Regions from separate parts of the Virgibacillus salinus genome, predicted to be linked through region 4. Evidence: riboswitches for the same ligand, from Rfam matches in the RefSeq annotation. Region 4 holds a riboswitch; each other region holds the start of a gene.
The links. A riboswitch is a leader RNA that binds a small molecule or an ion and turns the genes downstream of it on or off. The one in region 4 is predicted to bind cyclic di-GMP.

Region 1 (4,756 bases), on a different contig from region 4:
ATTGCTGGGAAGATAAAGCCTGGGTCCCATTTTACAAACCAATTAGCATTTTCTTCTTCTCCTTCTACAATAAGTGTTGCTTTATAATCAAATGTAATAGGGCCTGCAATGGTTTCCATTTCGACTGTGAAAGGAAATTGAGCTGTTCCTTTTTCCATTGCTGTTTCCATTTTTTCTTCAGATAATTTGTCATACGTAATGTTTAGATTATCAATGTTTAAATCTTCATAAATATTTTTATATCGTTCAACATAGTCTTCTTTCGCATATTTTTCAGTTGAAGTAGTAGTACTCATATTGTACATCTCGTTAAATTCCTGCTCATTCCAATGTTTCACATATTGATCAAAGCGATCTTGTGGTGTTACCTCATCATTAGAACACGCAGCAACAAGAACTAACAATACAATAGGAATTAAAGCGATTATTTTTTTCATAATGACCCCCTCAATCTTCTATAAACTCTAAATTAATCATACCACTTTCCATATACAAAAACATGTATATAAAAGCAAAAAGCCATCATTGGATGACTTACTTCGCTTTCATGTGCTCTTGTATTTCAGTTTGAACACGGTTCATTTCCTCATCGGGAACAATATAGTACCAAATATTTTCAATCATTTGACCACTGCCACTTATCTCCATAGTATCGATGTTGTTTCGTGTTTGACGATAATCTGAAAACAGTGTTTGCATTTGATCCATGTTAAGGTCGGTTTTTACATTACCCCCAAGAATTCCTAGAATGTCAGTAATTTTCGTAATGCTTGAGAAACTGGCAGCTTCACCGATAGCGGCTTTAATAACACTACGCTGGCGTTCATTACGCCCGATGTCTCCTCTTGGGTCACCTTTACGCATGCGAATGTATTTTAGTGCTTCTTCACCGTTCAGGTTAATTTCACCTGTAGGGAAGTCTACTCCACCCTGTGAAAATGCACGGTCATTGGTAATCGTTACGCCACCTAAAGCATCAATACCTTGCTTGAAACCTTCCATATTAACTTTCACATAAAAATGTATGGGCACATCAAAATTATTCTCCACAGTTTGTACGGATAAACCGACACCTCCGAACGCATAAGCATGATTGATTTTATCCATTCCGCGGTCAGGAATATCAACGTACGTATCACGAGGTATACTCAACATTTTCATTGAATTTATTTGAGGATTTAATGACATTAATATCATTGTATCTGAACGGCCTTTATCATTTTCCCGTTCGTCTACTCCAAGTAATAGAATATTTATGGAGTTGTTTTTATTAAAAAGTGAATTAAGTTCTTTTTGGCGATCCGGATTTTCATCCCGTGCAAGTGGTTCATGCATAACATCAACGGTATCTCCGACCTTATCGTAAATATAGAATAGATAAGTACCAACAATTAATAGTAAAGCGACAATGACACCGCCTACCCAATATGGCCATTTACGTTTCTTTTTTTCATTTCGTTTTTCAATTCTTGAATCCACAAGTTATTCTCCTCTGTCGTTTCAGAAATAAAATAATCAAATATAAGATAAATTATATCGAAACAAGTCATTTTAGTCTATTATTCTTTTATAATTGGTAAAGCTGTGATGACGTAGCGTTCTGGTGAGTTGCCAACAAATGAGAATGGATAACACGTCGTCATGGTCAATACTTCTTCTGGTGATGTTGAAACAATTATTGAGCGGTCTTCTGCATCAACAATCTCTGTGTTTACAATTTCATAGGAAAAGCTACCATATTCTAATTGTAACGTTAATGTGTCACCAAGTTCTAGTTCTCCCATTCTGCGAAACACTGTGTCACGGTGACCTGATAAGACAATTTGATCATTTTGCGTTGGAAATGCTGTACCTGCATAATGGCCAACTCCTTTTTCAAGTTCATCTTCGTCAGTTCCTTCTACAATGGGCAAATCTGCATCAAGTTGTGGTATATGTAATATTCCTACAGTTTCTCCAATAGAATGAGAAATGTTCTCCACTATAGTAGTAGACGTTTTTGCGGTGTCAGATGTTTCATAATTTTGTTCTGCGATTATAGTTTGAGCTTCTTCAAGACTATTTTCTTGTGCATGTTTTGTTCCGAGCCATTGGTATCCTCCAATTGATATGGTAACAAAACCTATTGCTAATAGTACTAAAGCGAGCTTCTTCATTTTTGCCTCCATTAAAAGATGACTTATATTGAATATAAGCCTATATCGAAAAGTTTTCAATAGCAGAAATGATTCAAATGACCTATATCGATAAAATATTTTCGGAAAATTACAAAACTAGTTGAATTATGACAAAACAAGACACCCAAAAACCCCCATAAATATAGTATAGTAGTCATTATAAAATGATGGTTCCTCAGAAAATAGCAAACTTATTGAAAAATGGGGGCGCAAAGTCACGGGTCTAAAGCTTTATAGCTATGGCGGCTGGACTGCCTGGGAATTTAAATGGGGGACGATAGGGATGATAAATGTAAAAAAGAACAGAGAGATTGATTATGAGTGGCTGGAACTGATGAAAGAGGCGAAAACTATCGGGTTAACTTTGGAGGAGGTTAGGTTGTTTTTGGCAGGAATTAAACAAAATGAATAAATAATTAAAAAAATTCTTGTGCTTTATATAGAACCATACACCTTTTTGTGTTATAATTTTTTTGAAAGAAGGTGTATTACTTGATCGGTGAAAAAATAAAGCAACTACGTCAAGAAAAAAAGATGTCGATTTCTGAACTCGCAGATAAAGCTGGTGTAGCCAAATCCTATTTAAGCTCTATTGAACGAAGCCTTCAAACTAATCCATCGATCCAGTTTATTGAAAAAATTAGTTCAGTACTGGGAGTCCCAGTGAATGAGTTAATATTAGAAGATAAATGGAAAGAGACAGAGGAACAATTAGATGGCGAGTGGTTGAAAATTGTTCAGGAAGCAATGGATTCGGGTGTCTCAAAAGAGCAATTTAAAGAGTACCTTGAGTTTACTAAGTGGCGAAAAGAACAGGATAAATAAGTGCTGACCGTAAAGCTAATGGCTTGCGGTTTTTTATTTTGCAAACAGAAATACTTTTTTACAGCTTAAGTGCAACAATGAGGTTTTATAAGAATCCCTTTTAACGATAAGTCGATGTAAGCAACAGATTATATAAAAATTTCATGTAACAAACGGATTGTTCAATCGTTTAATTATATAGAAGGGGGCGGGAGTTGATTGAAAAAAACCATATTTACAGATTTGTTTGAGGCATATCAACTTCCGCTGTACCGTTATTTATTGCAGATGAGCCGAAATAAACAGGTTGCTGAAGAGCTTTTGCAGGAGACGTTTTATCGGGCGATGATTTCGTTAGAAGTGAAAAATATGGCACAGGCAAAAGCGTGGCTTTTTAAGGTAGCTCGTAACCTTTACATCGATTGGACAAGAAAGTCGAAGTCAGAACAGCGTATGGTGGAACGAATTCAACTGGAACGTGCTGACATAGATAGTATCGGAAATCCTGAGGCGCAGTTAGAGAACCTTACGAAACAGGAACATATTGAAGAAGTTCTTTGTCGTTTGCCTGAACGAATGCGTACCATTCTTTACATACGTGAAATTCAAGGTTTTACATATCAGGAAGTGGCTACGGCTATGAATCTATCACTTAGTCAGGTTAAAACAACGCTGTTCCGTGCGAGGAAAAAGTTTCGGTATTATGATCAGCTGCTGAAGGGAGAATGTTCAGATGAAAGATGATAATGTTTTGGAAGGTTGGGAAGAGAAAGACCAAGCTAATTTAGATAAAAAGAGCGCGAGAAGGATGGTGTGGCGAACAAGACTATCAATTGGATTTACTGTTATTAGAACAATTCTGCTTATTTTTCTGATTTATATAGCTTATATGATTCCTGTGGGCATGTATTATGATATGTCAGGCAAACAAGCAGAATTTGACAGGCTTGTAACAACTCTTGTTGAAACAAGGTATTCTGGAGTGGAAGTTAACCATAGGTATAGTGCGCATGCGGAAATTAATTCTTTCCTGACACAGTCAACTACATTAAAGCTTTACCGTAATGTCGGGGAGTGGGATGTGGTTATTGGTGAAGTTCAAGCGGAAAAGCATTTGTTTGGCAAGGTGAGTTACTCGTTAAATTTTGATGAAAAATATTTATATGAGAACAAAGTCCGCAATTTTGCCATACCACCGAAGATACTAGGAAGGGAAAGTTCGAATGCAGAGTCAGGGAGTAAAGAACATTTGAGAAAGCAGCTAACGAAAATAGATGAAGGTCATGTTGCCCAAGCGCAATTTTCTGTAAAAACACCAATGAAATCCAGAGCATTATTAGATAAGCTAGAAGCATATGACATCCAGGTTTACCGCATGCCAGTTTATGGTGGCGAGTTAACAGAATTTGAGACATCTAGCCATGGAAGTGGTCAATTAACATTTGTCCAGTCCCTATTGCTAAGGCCTCAAATTACTTATGATGATAAGAACAGGCATTCATCCTCTGTTAGTCCTCTTAATAAAGTAACGATAGAACAATCAATTGATCAATTTTACGAGGATATTAAGTGGCTTACTGAAAATGGGAATTACAGTGGTAAAGATATTGATCAAAAGCGTCTGAAGTATTTACGGGAAAATGGAATAAAGGTATATGGTGCTGTCGTGACTGGGCCAATTCGTGAGATTGAAAAATTACTGGATGAGGAACAATTCCATCAGTTTTACTTAGGCGGAGTTGAAGTGTGGAACTGGTATGAGAATTAAGGTGAAT
Region 2 (4,756 bases), on a different contig from region 4:
CGGATAGGATATAAGCTGTAGATTATTAATAAAGCTTGCAAGGGAAACAATCCCCTGCAAGCTTTTAATTATATTGCTAGTAAATTCCTACCTGATCAAATCCACTAGCAACCTCTTCTGCTTCTATACTATCTTCACCATAAATATCTACCGCTGACTGTACGATAGCTGCTCGTGCAACACTAAAATCTGAATCCGGTGTTAAGTAAGTAGTTAATGCACGATAGTAAATATGCCCAAGTTTATCCTTGCCAATTTGCTGACCTATTAGGTATGCAGCATGGTTGGTAATGGACGAGTTAACATGAACACCACCATTATCTACCCAAATTGGCATATGATAGAATTCATCCATATGTTCAGGGTACATTCCGTCACCATATGGGGCTCTAGCGTCAGACACTGCAAATTGGTCTGGATTACTTAAGCTGCGTAATGCAACCCTTCCCTCTTCAATGGAGGCTGGCGCCATAATGTCTTCACCCAATTCCCAATCATCTTCATCGATAAGGGCTCCAAACACATCAGCGAATGACTCATTCAATGCACCTGATTTATTCCGGTAACGTAAATTTGCCGAGTGACTGATCACACCGTGAGTCATCTCATGAGCAGCGACATCAAGACCTGCCGATAGTGGTACCATAAACTCGCCATCCCCGTCACCATAAGTCATCTGACGTCCATTCCAAAAAGCATTATTATAATTGTTGCCAAAGTGAACGTAAGAAACGATAGCCATTCCATTACCGTCAAGGGAGTTACGATCATGTTCATTAAGGTAATAATCATATACAGTTTCTGAATTATAGTGTGCATCTACTGCCGGGTGTTGGTACTCATCCATCCAGGCTTCACTCTTGTTTTCGAAAATATTTCCAGTGTTATAATCATATGTGTAAATACCTTCTAGACTATTATGTGATTCATCATATAACTTAAATGTGGTGCTTTCATCAGGTTGTATTTCCATCGTTGTGTGAAGCTGTCGCTTTGCACCGTGCACCCCTTCGCCTACACCTTTGTGTGCCTTCTTTTCGATTTCATCGGCATGCAATAACGCATTATACTTATCAATGACATCTCCCGATTTGGCATCAACAAATACAAACCAGTTGCCAGGTTTGTCACCAAGGAAATTAACATTAATTTTATAGGCTAGATTACTTTCTCCTTCGAATGAATAAACAACGAGGTCAGAGGTAGGTTTATACGCAAGTTTTTCTGGAGCATTCACTGATGACTTAGCTTGGTGTATAGCTTCGCTGATGTCAACGGAAGGATTGGTGTTAATAACATTACCTTCAACTACTTTATTATGGTTGCCATTTACTGCAACAACCTCATTTTTCTTGTTAAAGTGAACAATTATTTCTGTACCTTCTACAGGCACTCCATTTTTCGTTTGATCAAAGCGAATGTGTGTCATTCCAAGATCATCTTTTTGAACATCTTTAACCTTTAGATTTTCCTCTGGATTCTTAATCCCAAACCTTTTTTCATTTTGCTTCAGGAAATTAACCGCATTTGAGGCATTGCTGTCTTTAAACTTTTTTGCGACTTTTCCCTTAACAAATATAGGGACATTCGCATTTGCATTCCACTTCTTCTCTTCTTGCACACTGCTAAAACTAGAGTCTTGCGGTTTAGCTAACACGTCACTCACTGTGACCGAGCCAATTAATAGCGCTGAAGACAGAACAACAGGAACAATATACTTTTTCTTCAATATTATACCTCCTATTTAATTTGATAGTTTTATTATAGATTAGTAGACCGATAATTTCATGATTAATTAGAATTGTTTTAATTTTATGATAAATGGTTATGTTTACCTAATATGGTTATTGATTAGGGTAATAGAGACTATCTTTTAACTTCATAGAAGTAATAGCAATTTAATCAAAAAAAGCACCATTCAGGCGCTTTTTTTGTCTTTCACTATGTAGTTCATTGCTGCTTCTTCATGATAATTAATTTTCTGTTCAAGCTCATGTTTGAATCTCTCATCAAGACAATCGGAAACAACAGTTGATAATTCCCTCAGTCTTAATTGATGCCAAAAAAACCTACCACGATAGTAAAATTTCTTCAAACATATTCCTGCTTGCAATGCCATAAATCGACGGAGGTCGTATTCGATATCTGGCAAGCATTGTCATCCGACTTTAGCCCCTGTAGTTTTGCGTCATCGCTTTTCAACGATTTTGCCCTTTCGTACAATTTATGTTGTTAGTTGTATTACCGTGTATATAGTCACGGTTTTTAATGATTCTTTATGCCTGTTTATAAAAGCTAATTTCTTTGCGGAGCAAAATAATTCAGGTAAACTGTACGCTAAACTGATATAATTTCTTTACAAGACTCGCTTAAAAAGGAGATAAAAGCATTGATTAATGTTTACACAGATGGGGCATCAAATGGCAACCCGGGAATTAGTGGTGCTGGTGTTTATATAAAAGCAAACGGAAAAATATACGAATATTCATTTCCATTAGGAGAAATGTCTAACCATGAAGCAGAATTTCATGCTGTGTTAAAAGCATTGGAAATTTGCCTGGAAAATTTTCCAGATGAAATACTGTCATTTCGGTCGGATTCAAAGCTAGTAGTAGATACAATTGAAAAAGATTTCACGAAAAATCAAACCTTTCTCCCCTTACTTGAGAAAATTAGAGATAATTCAAGCAGCTTTCCATACTTTTTTATCAAGTGGATACCTGATAAAAATAACTACGCAGATAAATTGGCGAGAAAAGCTATTCAACGGGACGGAGGGTCAGGTTCCTCGTCCCATTAATGCCAATCCCGAGGTCGCCCCTCGCCCCATTAGAAAACTTGGCTTATCGCCAAGCTTTAATATAGATAAGCCTTAGTTGCAATTATGCAGTAAGAAAGTATCTACACTTTCTTACTTGTCAAAAAAGCTGAAATTCCTCCTAAATGGAATTTCGGCTTTTTACATTCATACCCAGAACCCTGGTCCGTTACGCTGGATTCAGTATCCTTTTCAGAAACTGCTTCGTCCGCTCTTCTTTTGGTTCCTTAAGCACTTGACTTGGAGGACCTTGTTCGACGATATAACCTTCATCCATAAACAGGACTTCATCGGATACCTGTTCGGCAAATTGTAATTCGTGGGTTACGACAACCATTGTCCAATTTTCTTTTACCAGGTCTTTGATGACGGATAATACTTCTCCGATTAACTCTGGGTCTAATGCAGAAGTAGGTTCATCAAATAACATCAGTTCAGGTTTAATTGCCAATGCTCGTGCAATACCAACCCGTTGCTGCTGACCGCCGGATAACTGATTTGGGTAAAGATTTGCTTTATCCTTTAACCCTACTTTTGTAAGCAACTCTATTGCCCTGTTTTGCTCCTCTTCCTTCTTACCTCTTTGCACAATAATGGGACCCTCTGTCACATTCTCCAGTGCAGTTTTATGTGGAAAAAGATTATAGGATTGGAACACCATCCCGGACTTTCTTCTCAATTTCAATACATCCCGTTTATGGATTTTGTTGGAAAAATCCAGATTAAAAGAATCATGAAATGAAAAGGTTCCTTCATTTGGCTGTTCCAATGCATTCAGGCAGCGAAGTAGTGTTGTTTTCCCTGAACCTGAAGGACCTATAATTGATAATACTTTTCCTTTTTCGATTGTTAAATTTATGTCTTTCAATACTTCCAACTCTCCAAATGATTTGGTCAAGCCATTCACAGTTAAATACACAGATAATTCACCTTCCTAGGAAGAAATATGACGCTCCAGTCGGGTTTCGATTGCCTGCTGAACAAGTGACAACAGAAAGCAAACAACCCAATATAAAAATGCCGCTTCAATATATATAAGCATGAAATCGTATGTTACAGCCGCAATCTCTTGTGCCTTCCTGAACAACTCCGTGACAAGAATTAACGAAGCAAGCGACGTATCCTTCACCAGACTGATAAACGTATTGGATAACGGTGGCACGGATACCCTTGTCGCTTGAGGAAGAATTATTCGCCTAAGCGCTGTATTTTGGGTCATCCCAATCGTATATGCGGCCTCCCATTGACCCTTTGAAATAGATAAAATAGAAGCACGAATAATTTCTGATGCATATGCCGCTACGTTAATCGAAAATGCAATAACCGCACTTGGAAAAGGGTCAATCGTTACATCAAGACTTGGCAGCCCATAAAACACAATAAATAATTGAACAAGCAAGGGCGTCCCTCTGACTGCCGATACAATTGCAATAGACGGTGCGCGGAGAAATGCTGATTTGGAAAGCCGCATGATGGCAAGCAATAGTGCGAACAATAAGCCAACGGTAAATGCTATTAAAGTAAGCGGGATTGTATATTGAATCCCGCCTAAAATCATTGGAAGCAAAGAGTTTTTGAATAACTCCCAGCCTCCCATCGTTGCATCTATGGTAAATAATATATTACTTGGAAGAAACATCTTCACCAAACCATTCTTTTGCAATTTTAGCTAGTGTGCCATCTTCTTTCATTGCCTTCAATTGTTTATCAACCGCATTAACTAGTTCCTCATTCCCTTTATTAAAAGCAAATGCCGTTTTGGAAGCATCATCCTGTTTGGCAGCAATTTTAATTTGCTCTGATCCCTGCTGCTGGATATAGTCGAGGACGGCGAGTCTGTCATTCACTGTTACATCTGCTCTACTTTGCTTCAGCAATTCAATTGATTGAGCTAAACCTTTAATACTAACGATTTCCGCCCCATTTTCTTTAGCAATC
Region 3 (4,756 bases), on a different contig from region 4:
AACATCTTTTTGGTGAATATAACCGATATGCTTTTCTCCATTTTTATAAATTAATGCTTCATACCAATTATTCAAGAATGTTTTATAGTACAATAAGCTACCTTCTTGATAAGATTTCAATGACTTACTAGTCCTGCTTGGACTTGAATGAATTAGCGTTTTGTTTAATGCATAACCTGATAAATTCTCTTGATTTTTCACAGGCTCTTCAATATCACCTTTATGGATATAACCGGTATATTTTACCCCGTTTTTATATATAATTGCTTCATACCATTTACTTAAAAATGTTTTATAGTAAAGCAAACTTCCTTCATCGTAGGATTTCAACGAGCTACTATTTTTACTAGGGTTAGAATGCACATGAGTTTTCTTTACAGCGTATCCTGATGAGCTTTTTTGGTTCTTAACAGGTGACTCCACATCATTGACATGAATGTACCCCGTGCGTTTATCCCCATTCACATAAACCAGTGCTTCATACCAATCTTCTAAATACGTTTTATAATATAGTATTTGTCCAGCCTCATACGACTTCAAGGATGAACTATCTCTACTAGGTCGCTTATATACATTAGTAGTAGAGTTTATCGAGACACCTTTTAGACTTTTTTGGTCTCCAACAGGTTCCTCCACATCAGAAGCGGATATATAACCTGTTTTTGCTTCTCCATTTATATATACTAAAGCTTCGTACCATCCATCAATGAACGTTTTATAATATAATGTTTTACCTTGCGGATAGTTTTTTATTATTTTTGAATTTTTATTTGCATTAGAATATATGTATGTTTTATTTTTTTGCGCAACACCTGATAAAGAGACAGGATTATTGGTAGGCTCTTGTACATCATTCAAATGAATGTATCCTATTCTAGCCTCACCATTTACATATACTAATGCCTCATACCAATTACTCAGAAATGTCTTATAATATAATATGTCACCTTTTGGATAACTTTTTAGTATTTCACTATTCTTGCTTGCAAAGGAATAGATATTAGTCTGACTGTTTGAAGCTATTCCTGACAAACTTTGCTGGTTCTGAACAGGTTCTTCCACATCATCATGAGATATGTAGCCTGTATGCGGTTGACCATCCACGTACACAATAGCTTTATACCAACCACTAATAAAAGCTTGATAATATAAAAGTTTTCCTTTTGGATAACTCTTCAGCGACACAGAGTCCTTAGAAGCTTTGGAGTAAACATGCGTTTTATCATTTAAAGCAATTCCAGAGAAAGAGCTTGGATTGTTCAGTGGCTCTTCTACTTCTTCTGCGATTATGTAACCTGTTGTTTCTTTCCCATCAGCATTTAATGTTATCTCGTACCAACCATTAGTGAATGTTTGATAAGATACTAATGTACCTTTTTCAATAGATTTCATTACAATAGAATTCTCAACTGGCTTTTGATAAACGTTCATGACATCAGGAATTACTACACCCTGAAGATCTTGTGTTTCGGGTTCGATCAATGTAACGTCATCTTTATGTACATATCCTTTCTTTGTTTCCTCGCCAATAATTACTTCTACATTTAACCAATTACCGTCATTTTCATCTTTCTGGTAATTGATAATAGTACCCAGTTCATATTCTATTAATACTTCTGATTCAACATCTTTATCGACATATACTTGAAGAGTTCCATCCATAGACACTGCTCTAGATGCTTCCACCTCTTCAGCAGATGTAAAGATAGGTTGACTCACCAATCCCATTAATACAATAAAAAATATAATATTTATTAATAGTTTATACCTCAAAAAACACCCCTCCATAATAATAGTTAGTCTTTATTATATCAGTTCAAAATTAATAAAAAAGGTTCAAAGTAAAGTATTAGTAAAGAATAATATAAAAATTTCATTTATATATTTTATAGTTTGTACCTTTGGGTTTTTCGCACACAACGCAAAAAAACCACTTACATGATGTAAGTGGATATTTCTATTTACCCCTTGATACCACAAGACTTAAGTTGGATGGAGCATAGCGGGCTCGAACCGCTGACCCTCGCGCTGCCAGCACGATGCTCTCCCAGCTGAGCTAATGCCCCGTTGAGTCAGACTTTATTATAAGCATTTTCTTTATTTTTTTCAAGGTATCAGATGATTTTAGAGTATCAGAAGGCGCAATCATACTGGCCACAACACATGTTAAATTTTTCGAAATATTTTTTCTTCCCTTTTGATATTCAACTTTCCGGAATTTTGAACGATATAGTTAGTATGAAACTTCTAATAAAAATAAGGGTTGATTGATGAGAAAAAAGTTGAATAACCTGCGATAACGGCAAACTTATTGAAAGGTAAGGACGCAGAGCCACGGGTCTAAGGTTTTATGACTATGATCGCCGGGTTACCGAAAAAGGATGAAAAGATTAGTAGTTAAGCTAATTAAAGTCTATCATTTTTGGTAGGCTATTTTTAATTATAGGAAAATCGGGAATTCTCAGTTATTCCCTATCTTCAAGGAGGTACATAATGATGGATAAGACATCAATTATTGGCATTTTTATCGGATTTTTAGCTATTGGGATAGGTATGACACTTAAAGGTGTTAATCCCGCAGCGTTAGTTAATCCTGCTGCTTTTATTATTATATTTTTCGGAACAGCTGCGTCTGTGTGTATTGCTTTTCCAATGGAAACGATTAAAAAGGTACCGAGACTATTTATAATACTATTTAAGGAAGATAAGCAGAACGATGTAAAACAAACTGTTGATAGATTTACTGAATGGGCAGAGCTTACTCGGAAAGAAGGAATACTATCGCTTGAGTCTAAAATAGAACAGGTGGATGACAGTTTTTTGTCGTCAGGCATCCAGTTGGCTGTTGATGGGCAATCAACGGAGTTTATTAGAGAGCTTATGTTAGAAAAAATTGACGCTATGGAAGAGAGGCATCAGAAAGGTGTTTCCGTCTTTTCACAGGCTGGTACATACGCTCCAACGCTTGGTGTGTTGGGGGCGGTTGTCGGTTTAATCGCTGCTTTAGGTGATATGAATGACATGGAGGCTTTAGGACATGCTATCTCTTCGGCTTTTATCGCAACTCTGTTTGGTATATTTTCTGGTTATGTATTGTGGCACCCTTTTGCAAACAAACTTAAAGAGAAATCAAAAAAAGAGGTGCTGATGAAACAAATCATAATTGAAGGTGTCTTATCCATAACAAATGGTGAATCCCCACAGCTGATTCGGGATAAATTAAGTTCATATTTATCTCCAAAAGAGTTATCGAAGTTAGACCAGGAGGGATCAGATGCGCAGAAAGAAAAAGAATGATGAAACTCATATGAGTGAATCCTGGTTGCTTCCTTATGCGGATTTATTAACGCTGCTCCTGGCATTATTCATAGTTTTATTTGCGATGAGTGAGCTAGATGCAAAAAAATATGAGGAGCTCTCTCGCGTGTTTAATAGTGAGTTTTCCGGGGGCGATGGGATACTAGAAGAAAGTAATAGCACAGTAGAGATGCCTCAGGATGTGGAAGAGGATGAAGAGGAGACTGAAAAACCTGAGGAAGAGGAAAAAGAAGAAAAGTTAAGTGACAGTGAACAAGAGTTAAATAGATTGGAATTGCTGCAGAAGAGAATAAATGAATATATAACTGAAAACAATCTTGCCGAAAAGTTAGGAACAAAGTTAACTGGAGAAGGATTATTAGTTACTATTATCAATGATGTAACATTTGATTCTGGAAGCGCGGTGGTGAGGGGAGAAGGCAGGAAAATTGCAAGTGCTATATCAACCTTTTTGTACACGGATCCACCACATCAAATAGTAGTCAGTGGACATACAGATGAACGGCCAATTCGTACTAGTAAATTCTCATCGAATTGGGATTTAAGTGTCATGCGAGCGGTTAACTTCATGCGTTTAATACTAGAGAATGACAAACTTGACCCAAGAACATTCAGTGCAAAGGGGTTTGGTGAACATAAACCACTAGTACCGAACACCAATGATCAAAATCGGGCAAAAAACAGACGAGTAGAAGTGCTGGTATTGCCTAATTATGATATTAAAGAAGAATTGTAGTGGTGCCTGTCACTTCCCGATTTTTGTCAATTTTTATCGATAAATAAACTAAAAGCTGGAGTCCATATAGGATTTCGGCTTTTCATATTATTGCTTCTTCTTAAACTTACTCCCTTTACTTTTTGCACGTAATTTTGCCATTAAATCAGATGTTTCTTCAGCTTCCTTTTGGGTGGTTGCTTCATCAATCGAAACAATCTGGTACTTATCGTCTATTTTTTCCATAATGAAGTACGTATTTTCGCTGCTGCCATTAGGTAATTCATCAACCGGAATGACCACTTCTTCCTTGGTTTCCTCAATGAGGATGACGGCTTTGTTATTGTCTTCAAATCGATCTAGTATTCCTCTCATGTTTTATCCTCCTGTACATGCTAAGCCTTGGCTTTTGATATCGGCTATCCGCGATGGACCAATTCCACTAACATCTGTTAAATCATCTACTGATTGATATGGACGTAATTTCATCAAATCCTCTGCACGTGCCGGACCGATATGGATAATTTCCTGCAATTTATTAGATGATGCATTGTTGATGTTAATACAGTCCCTAGTTGCTGTCTTATTTTCCGTGCTAGTTGATTGATTATTTGTATCATTATTGGATGAGTTATCTGAGGAATCGCTGTTACTTGGGCTGATTGTGCCATCTTCTTTTGTTTGGATGGTATAGTCTTTTCCATCCGTTGTTACAACAATCGT
Region 4 (4,756 bases):
TTTCTTTTTCATCTTCAACTTCTTTTGATTCATCTCCATTGGAATTAGTTGTTTCCTCTAGCTCACCTTTATTTGTATCGTCACTAGTAGATTCCTCTTTTTCCTTTGAGTCACCTTCATTTGTATTATTCCTAGTAGGTTCCTCTTTTTCGACAGAATCACTCTCAGCCTCAAATGTATAACTAAATGTTTCTGTTCTATCGGATTCATTTCCATTAACTACATGGGAGATCTCGAAATTAACAGTTTTACCTTCCCATGCTCCATACATTTCTTCTGTAAAAAACAACTCTTGATTAGGCATTTCTCTAATTTTATATTCTGTATTTATTTCCTCATCATCCGAATATACATAAACATTAAAACCATCCATAAGTTTATGTAAATCCCATCTAATAACAAAAAATGTATCACCATACATTCCTTCATATTCACTAGGTGCATCCTCAAAATCTAGTCCGATATTTTTAGGAATAGGCACATTAAATGTATTAGAGATAGTGTCCATTGTCGAGGATTCATTTTCACCAAACAACGATTTCACACCAAATGTTACGTCGTTTCCAAACCAACTTTTAACCAATTCTTCTGTTGCAGTAAAACGTTGATCAATAATTGGTTCAGAGATCGCTTGGAATTCCTCCTGGTCCGAATGTCTAGCATATAATTTATATCCATCACCGGTCAGTTCATCCCATGAAAATTGGAACTCATTGTTTTCCCCTTCATGTATTTGTAAGTTACCTACAACTTGTTCCTGTAGTTGTTCAATGGAATCAAATTTATATACAGCTTTATTATCAGAAACAGATAAGAAAACACTTCCATCGCTATCGATAATCGCTTTATTAATCTCAATACCATTTGGAAATTCATAAACTAGTTCATTTGTTTCTTTATCAAATATTTTTTTGCTTGAAAATATATAATTATCTTCCAAGGAAACAAACTCATCTTTATTACTTTCAAAAAGCTCAACTTTTTCATTGGTAACATTCGTTTTTTGCAATCGATGACCCGCATAATAAACATCAGTTTCATCAAAGAAAACGCTTCTGCCTGGATAGCTGAACCCATATCCATCATTATAGTCAGTTTGTGAAACATGGCTCCCATCTACGGTATTCAATACATATAGATCTGAACCGGATAATCCTGATTCACCTATGTATAGGATATCATTATTTTTATCCAATTTAATACTGGTTTCATAATAATTGTAATTTGTAGTTTCATCTGGTTCTAGTACTCTTTCCATACTTGTTAATAAATCAATATGGTATATATCTAACCATTGATCCAATACTGTATAATACAGATTTTTACCATCAGTTTCTACTTCATATGGATTTTGTTTTGTTGTAATATACTCTACTGGACTATCACTGTTGGGTTCAGTAATAGCAACTTTTGTACTGCCAAATAGAGAAATATATAATTTACCATTTACAAGATCGATATCAGTTGGGAATGATCCTATAAACTTTCTATCACTAATTTCCATTGTGTTCGTATCAATAAACAGTAATTCATTTTTACGTGCTGATATAGCATAGATTTGATTACTATCCTTTTCTAGAACCCAATCGTCAATTTGTTGATTGAGCTGTAGCTTATTGTTTGTCAAAGTTTGATTTGTTAATTCTTCGGAATAGGTTTCATCGTTTTCAAATATTATACTTTCATTTGCGTTATACATAAATCGGCCTTTTTCATCCGACAGTATATGCGTAACATAATTAGGGACAGTTCCAACTTTTCTGAATGTATCTTTGTCATATACAGTATCAGTAGAGTAGACAAAATCAGAATCAACTGTAACGATGTTTGCTACTTTTGAATATTCATTGGAAATATCATTGTATTCTTCAGCATAAACGCCAAATATTTCTTCTAAATTGTTTTTATTCATTTTATGGCCTGCATAAAATAACTCTTCATTTTCTTCTACAAAATACCTTTTAGGATAGGGGAAACCATACCCATCATCAAAAGTTGTTACATCTTTCAATGAGTAATCCTCCGTTGAAATAGCATATATGTCTGAACCTGATAAACCAGTCTCAGCAACGTATAACGTTTTTTCCAGATTGTCTATAAAAAGTTCTGCTCTAGAAAAGTATGAGTAATTTTCATTTTGAATAACTACTTTTGTCTCTTCTTCGGTGGCTATATTATAATTGTATAATGAATAATTACTATTAACAGCATAATAAATTTCCTCACCATTAGCAGCAACTCTATATGGTTTATCAGATGTGTCAATTGTATTAACTACTTCCATTGATGACAGATTCACAACTTTTATCATAGATAATTCAGGTAAAGCTATATAAAGAGTATCCTCAAAAAGATAAATATCTGAAGGATTTTCTCCAATCGAAATTGTATTTGAAATCTCTAAAGGTCTATAATCAATTTTATGTAAATTTCCATTAGATGTTATGCCAAATATAGCATCATGACTATCCACCTTTACCCAATCAACTAATTTCTCCTCATCTAAGGATAACTGGTTATTACTCATTGCCTGACCATCGTTCGTTGTAATAGAAAAATAAATCAATATCATGAATACTAAAGCAAAAAATAAGCGGCTAAAATTCTTCATCCAATCCCTCCAATATTAATAAATAACTATTTTTAGATCTTCAAACGTTAAATAATACTGTCATAAATCCCCCCTTTAAATTAATAATTGAGAATTAAAAAAGCCCCCCAAAAAGAATGGCGGACTAATCATATCAATGCCTATGATTAAATTCATAAAAGCTATCCAATCCTTTTCGGTAACTCGGCAGCCTTAGCTAATGCCTTAGGTCCGTAGTTTTGCGTCTTCATTTTTCAATGAATTTGCTATTGTCAGAGGAGTTTATACCTAGACGTTTTACATTATTATCGGTTTCTAAGTTAGAAGTATTAAGTCAAAAGTACTTATTAATAATAAAAAATTCTAAACAGAAACTGAGACTATTCCTTCCCACTTAACAAGAGCGCTTCTAAATCATGCTAAGTGGGATTTCTATTTGCTTTTCAAACTTACTGTTAATTTGTCGTAAATCTACACGTATAAGAATTTCTCTTATGTATATCGTGATACTTGTACCTATCTGAATTTCGTTTTCACTAAAGTAAGTAATGACCCGGGTTATTTCTTTAAAGCAGTTGAATATAGAATGAATCGACTGCTAAGGTTAGCTAAATGGAGATTTAACACCACATTCGTTAAGGTATACGTCAACATCGTTATTAGCAGAAAATGCGTGCTTTTGTTATCTTATAATAAATCGCCTGGTTCATTGTGAACTAGGCGATTTCCATATTATAATTATTTACTTATTGAACTAAAGTACCCATTAAATCCCACCCAAGAACAGCTCCTACTAAAAAAGCTTTTTATCTATTTTGCAAATTTTCTTTTGGTGCAAGTATACAATTTATTGTTTTAAATCTCTAAACTTCATGAAACGAAGAAACAGTGAAATCTCATTACTCAACCATGTTTTAACAGTTATTTGGAAACTCTATTATTCCATTGTTTGTTCCACACTTGTTCTGGTGAAAGTGGAGGGCTATAGAAATAACCTTGTCCAATCACACTATACTCTTTTAGTAGTTCACTTTGCTCTTTTGTTTCAACGCCTTCAATGATCACTTGAGTATTAAGGTCCTTCCCTAAGCGAATAATAGCAGTTAACATAGACAGCATGCGATCATTTTCCGAAACATCGTAAATCATAGATTTATCAATCTTTAAGGTGTCAATTTCGACACTTTTCATGACGTTCAAAGATGAATATCCCGTCCCAAAATCGTCGATTGCAACTTTTAAGCCCAATTCTTTCAACCGTTGTATGATTTGTGATGCGCCCTCGACATCTAACATAACACTTTCTGTAATTTCGATTTCGAGATCATTTGGATTAATATTTTCTTCTTTGATAATTCCCCTTACCTTCAAGGGGAAATTTCTATCCTTGAACTGCCTTGCCGATACATTCACAGAAACCATTACTTTTGGAAGTTTTTGTTTCTCCCATTTTTTGATTTGACGGCATGCCTCTCTAAGCACCCATTCCCCAATAGGAAGAATAAGTCCCGTTTCTTCAGAGATTGGAATAAACTCGTCAGGAGATACTGCACCAAAAGAAGGATTCCATCTAAGCAAAGCTTCCATTCAAAGCATTCCTGCTTATTACATTAAATGACCCTTTAAAGAAATATCAGACGCAGCTTTACTCATGATTTGCGCCCGATTGTTGAAAGGATAACAAATCCAGCTTAAGCCCTTAATAAACTTCTGTTTCCACATGATTTGCTTGAAATTGGCTTGGCGAAAGTCCAGTACTTCGTTTAAACGCATTATAAAAACTGGAAATGCTTTGATATCCTATTTGATAGCCAATTTCCGTGCTGTTTAACTTAGTCATTAAAAGTAGCTCTTTCGCCTTCTTGATTCTGATTTCTTCCAAATACATATGTGGCGTATAGCCAGTTCTGTTCTTAAAGATTCGGTTTAAATGAAAACGACTGACCCCTACCTTTAAAGCTACTTCATTTAAGGGCATCTTTTGGTAATAATTATTCTTTATGACCTTCTTTGTATCTTCTATAATCGACTGAAACGGATCGTAACTCTTTGATTCTAAGTCGGGACGACACCTTTTACAAGGTCGGTACCCTGCTTTTTGAGCATCCGCTACATTGGAAAAGAAGGACACGTTACCAACATTCGGTACTTTTGATTTGCAAGACG

Region 1: another riboswitch for cyclic di-GMP. It lies ahead of BLS02_RS05550 (anti-repressor SinI family protein); the one in region 4 lies ahead of BLS02_RS09600 (YncE family protein).
Region 2: another riboswitch for cyclic di-GMP. It lies ahead of BLS02_RS18730 (hypothetical protein); the one in region 4 lies ahead of BLS02_RS09600 (YncE family protein).
Region 3: another riboswitch for cyclic di-GMP. It lies ahead of motA (flagellar motor stator protein MotA); the one in region 4 lies ahead of BLS02_RS09600 (YncE family protein).

Annotation. Positions count from the first base shown of each region.
Region 1 covers NZ_FNKD01000001.1:1,186,701-1,191,456, forward strand. Annotated here, with positions in the region: gene BLS02_RS05535 (penicillin-binding transpeptidase domain-containing protein) at 1-437, opposite strand, end outside; gene BLS02_RS05540 (LCP family glycopolymer transferase) at 535-1,479, opposite strand; gene BLS02_RS05545 (class D sortase) at 1,560-2,156, opposite strand; cyclic di-GMP riboswitch class I at 2,352-2,436, shown strand; gene BLS02_RS05550 (anti-repressor SinI family protein) at 2,461-2,589, shown strand; gene BLS02_RS05555 (helix-turn-helix domain-containing protein) at 2,670-3,002, shown strand; gene BLS02_RS05560 (RNA polymerase sigma factor) at 3,201-3,725, shown strand; gene BLS02_RS05565 (anti sigma factor C-terminal domain-containing protein) at 3,715-4,749, shown strand.
Region 2 covers NZ_FNKD01000001.1:820,759-825,514, reverse strand. Annotated here, with positions in the region: gene BLS02_RS03965 (Lrp/AsnC family transcriptional regulator) at 1-21, shown strand, start outside; gene BLS02_RS03960 (M4 family metallopeptidase) at 77-1,729, opposite strand; gene BLS02_RS18730 (hypothetical protein) at 1,919-2,152, opposite strand; cyclic di-GMP riboswitch class I at 2,138-2,222, opposite strand; gene BLS02_RS03955 (ribonuclease HI family protein) at 2,390-2,800, shown strand; gene BLS02_RS03950 (amino acid ABC transporter ATP-binding protein) at 2,988-3,737, opposite strand; gene BLS02_RS03945 (amino acid ABC transporter permease) at 3,753-4,457, opposite strand; gene BLS02_RS03940 (amino acid ABC transporter substrate-binding protein) at 4,441-4,756, opposite strand, start outside.
Region 3 covers NZ_FNKD01000001.1:929,331-934,086, forward strand. Annotated here, with positions in the region: gene BLS02_RS04390 (M14 family metallocarboxypeptidase) at 1-1,773, opposite strand, end outside; tRNA gene BLS02_RS04395 (tRNA-Ala) at 1,994-2,066, opposite strand; cyclic di-GMP riboswitch class I at 2,292-2,376, shown strand; gene motA (flagellar motor stator protein MotA) at 2,497-3,297, shown strand; gene motB (flagellar motor protein MotB) at 3,275-4,054, shown strand; gene BLS02_RS04410 (DUF3006 domain-containing protein) at 4,142-4,408, opposite strand; gene BLS02_RS04415 (MBL fold metallo-hydrolase) at 4,412-4,756, opposite strand, start outside.
Region 4 covers NZ_FNKD01000002.1:549,446-554,201, forward strand. Annotated here, with positions in the region: gene BLS02_RS09600 (YncE family protein) at 1-2,611, opposite strand, end outside; cyclic di-GMP riboswitch class I at 2,786-2,868, opposite strand; gene BLS02_RS09605 (EAL domain-containing protein) at 3,512-4,177, opposite strand; gene BLS02_RS09610 (bifunctional transcriptional activator/DNA repair enzyme AdaA) at 4,290-4,756, opposite strand, start outside.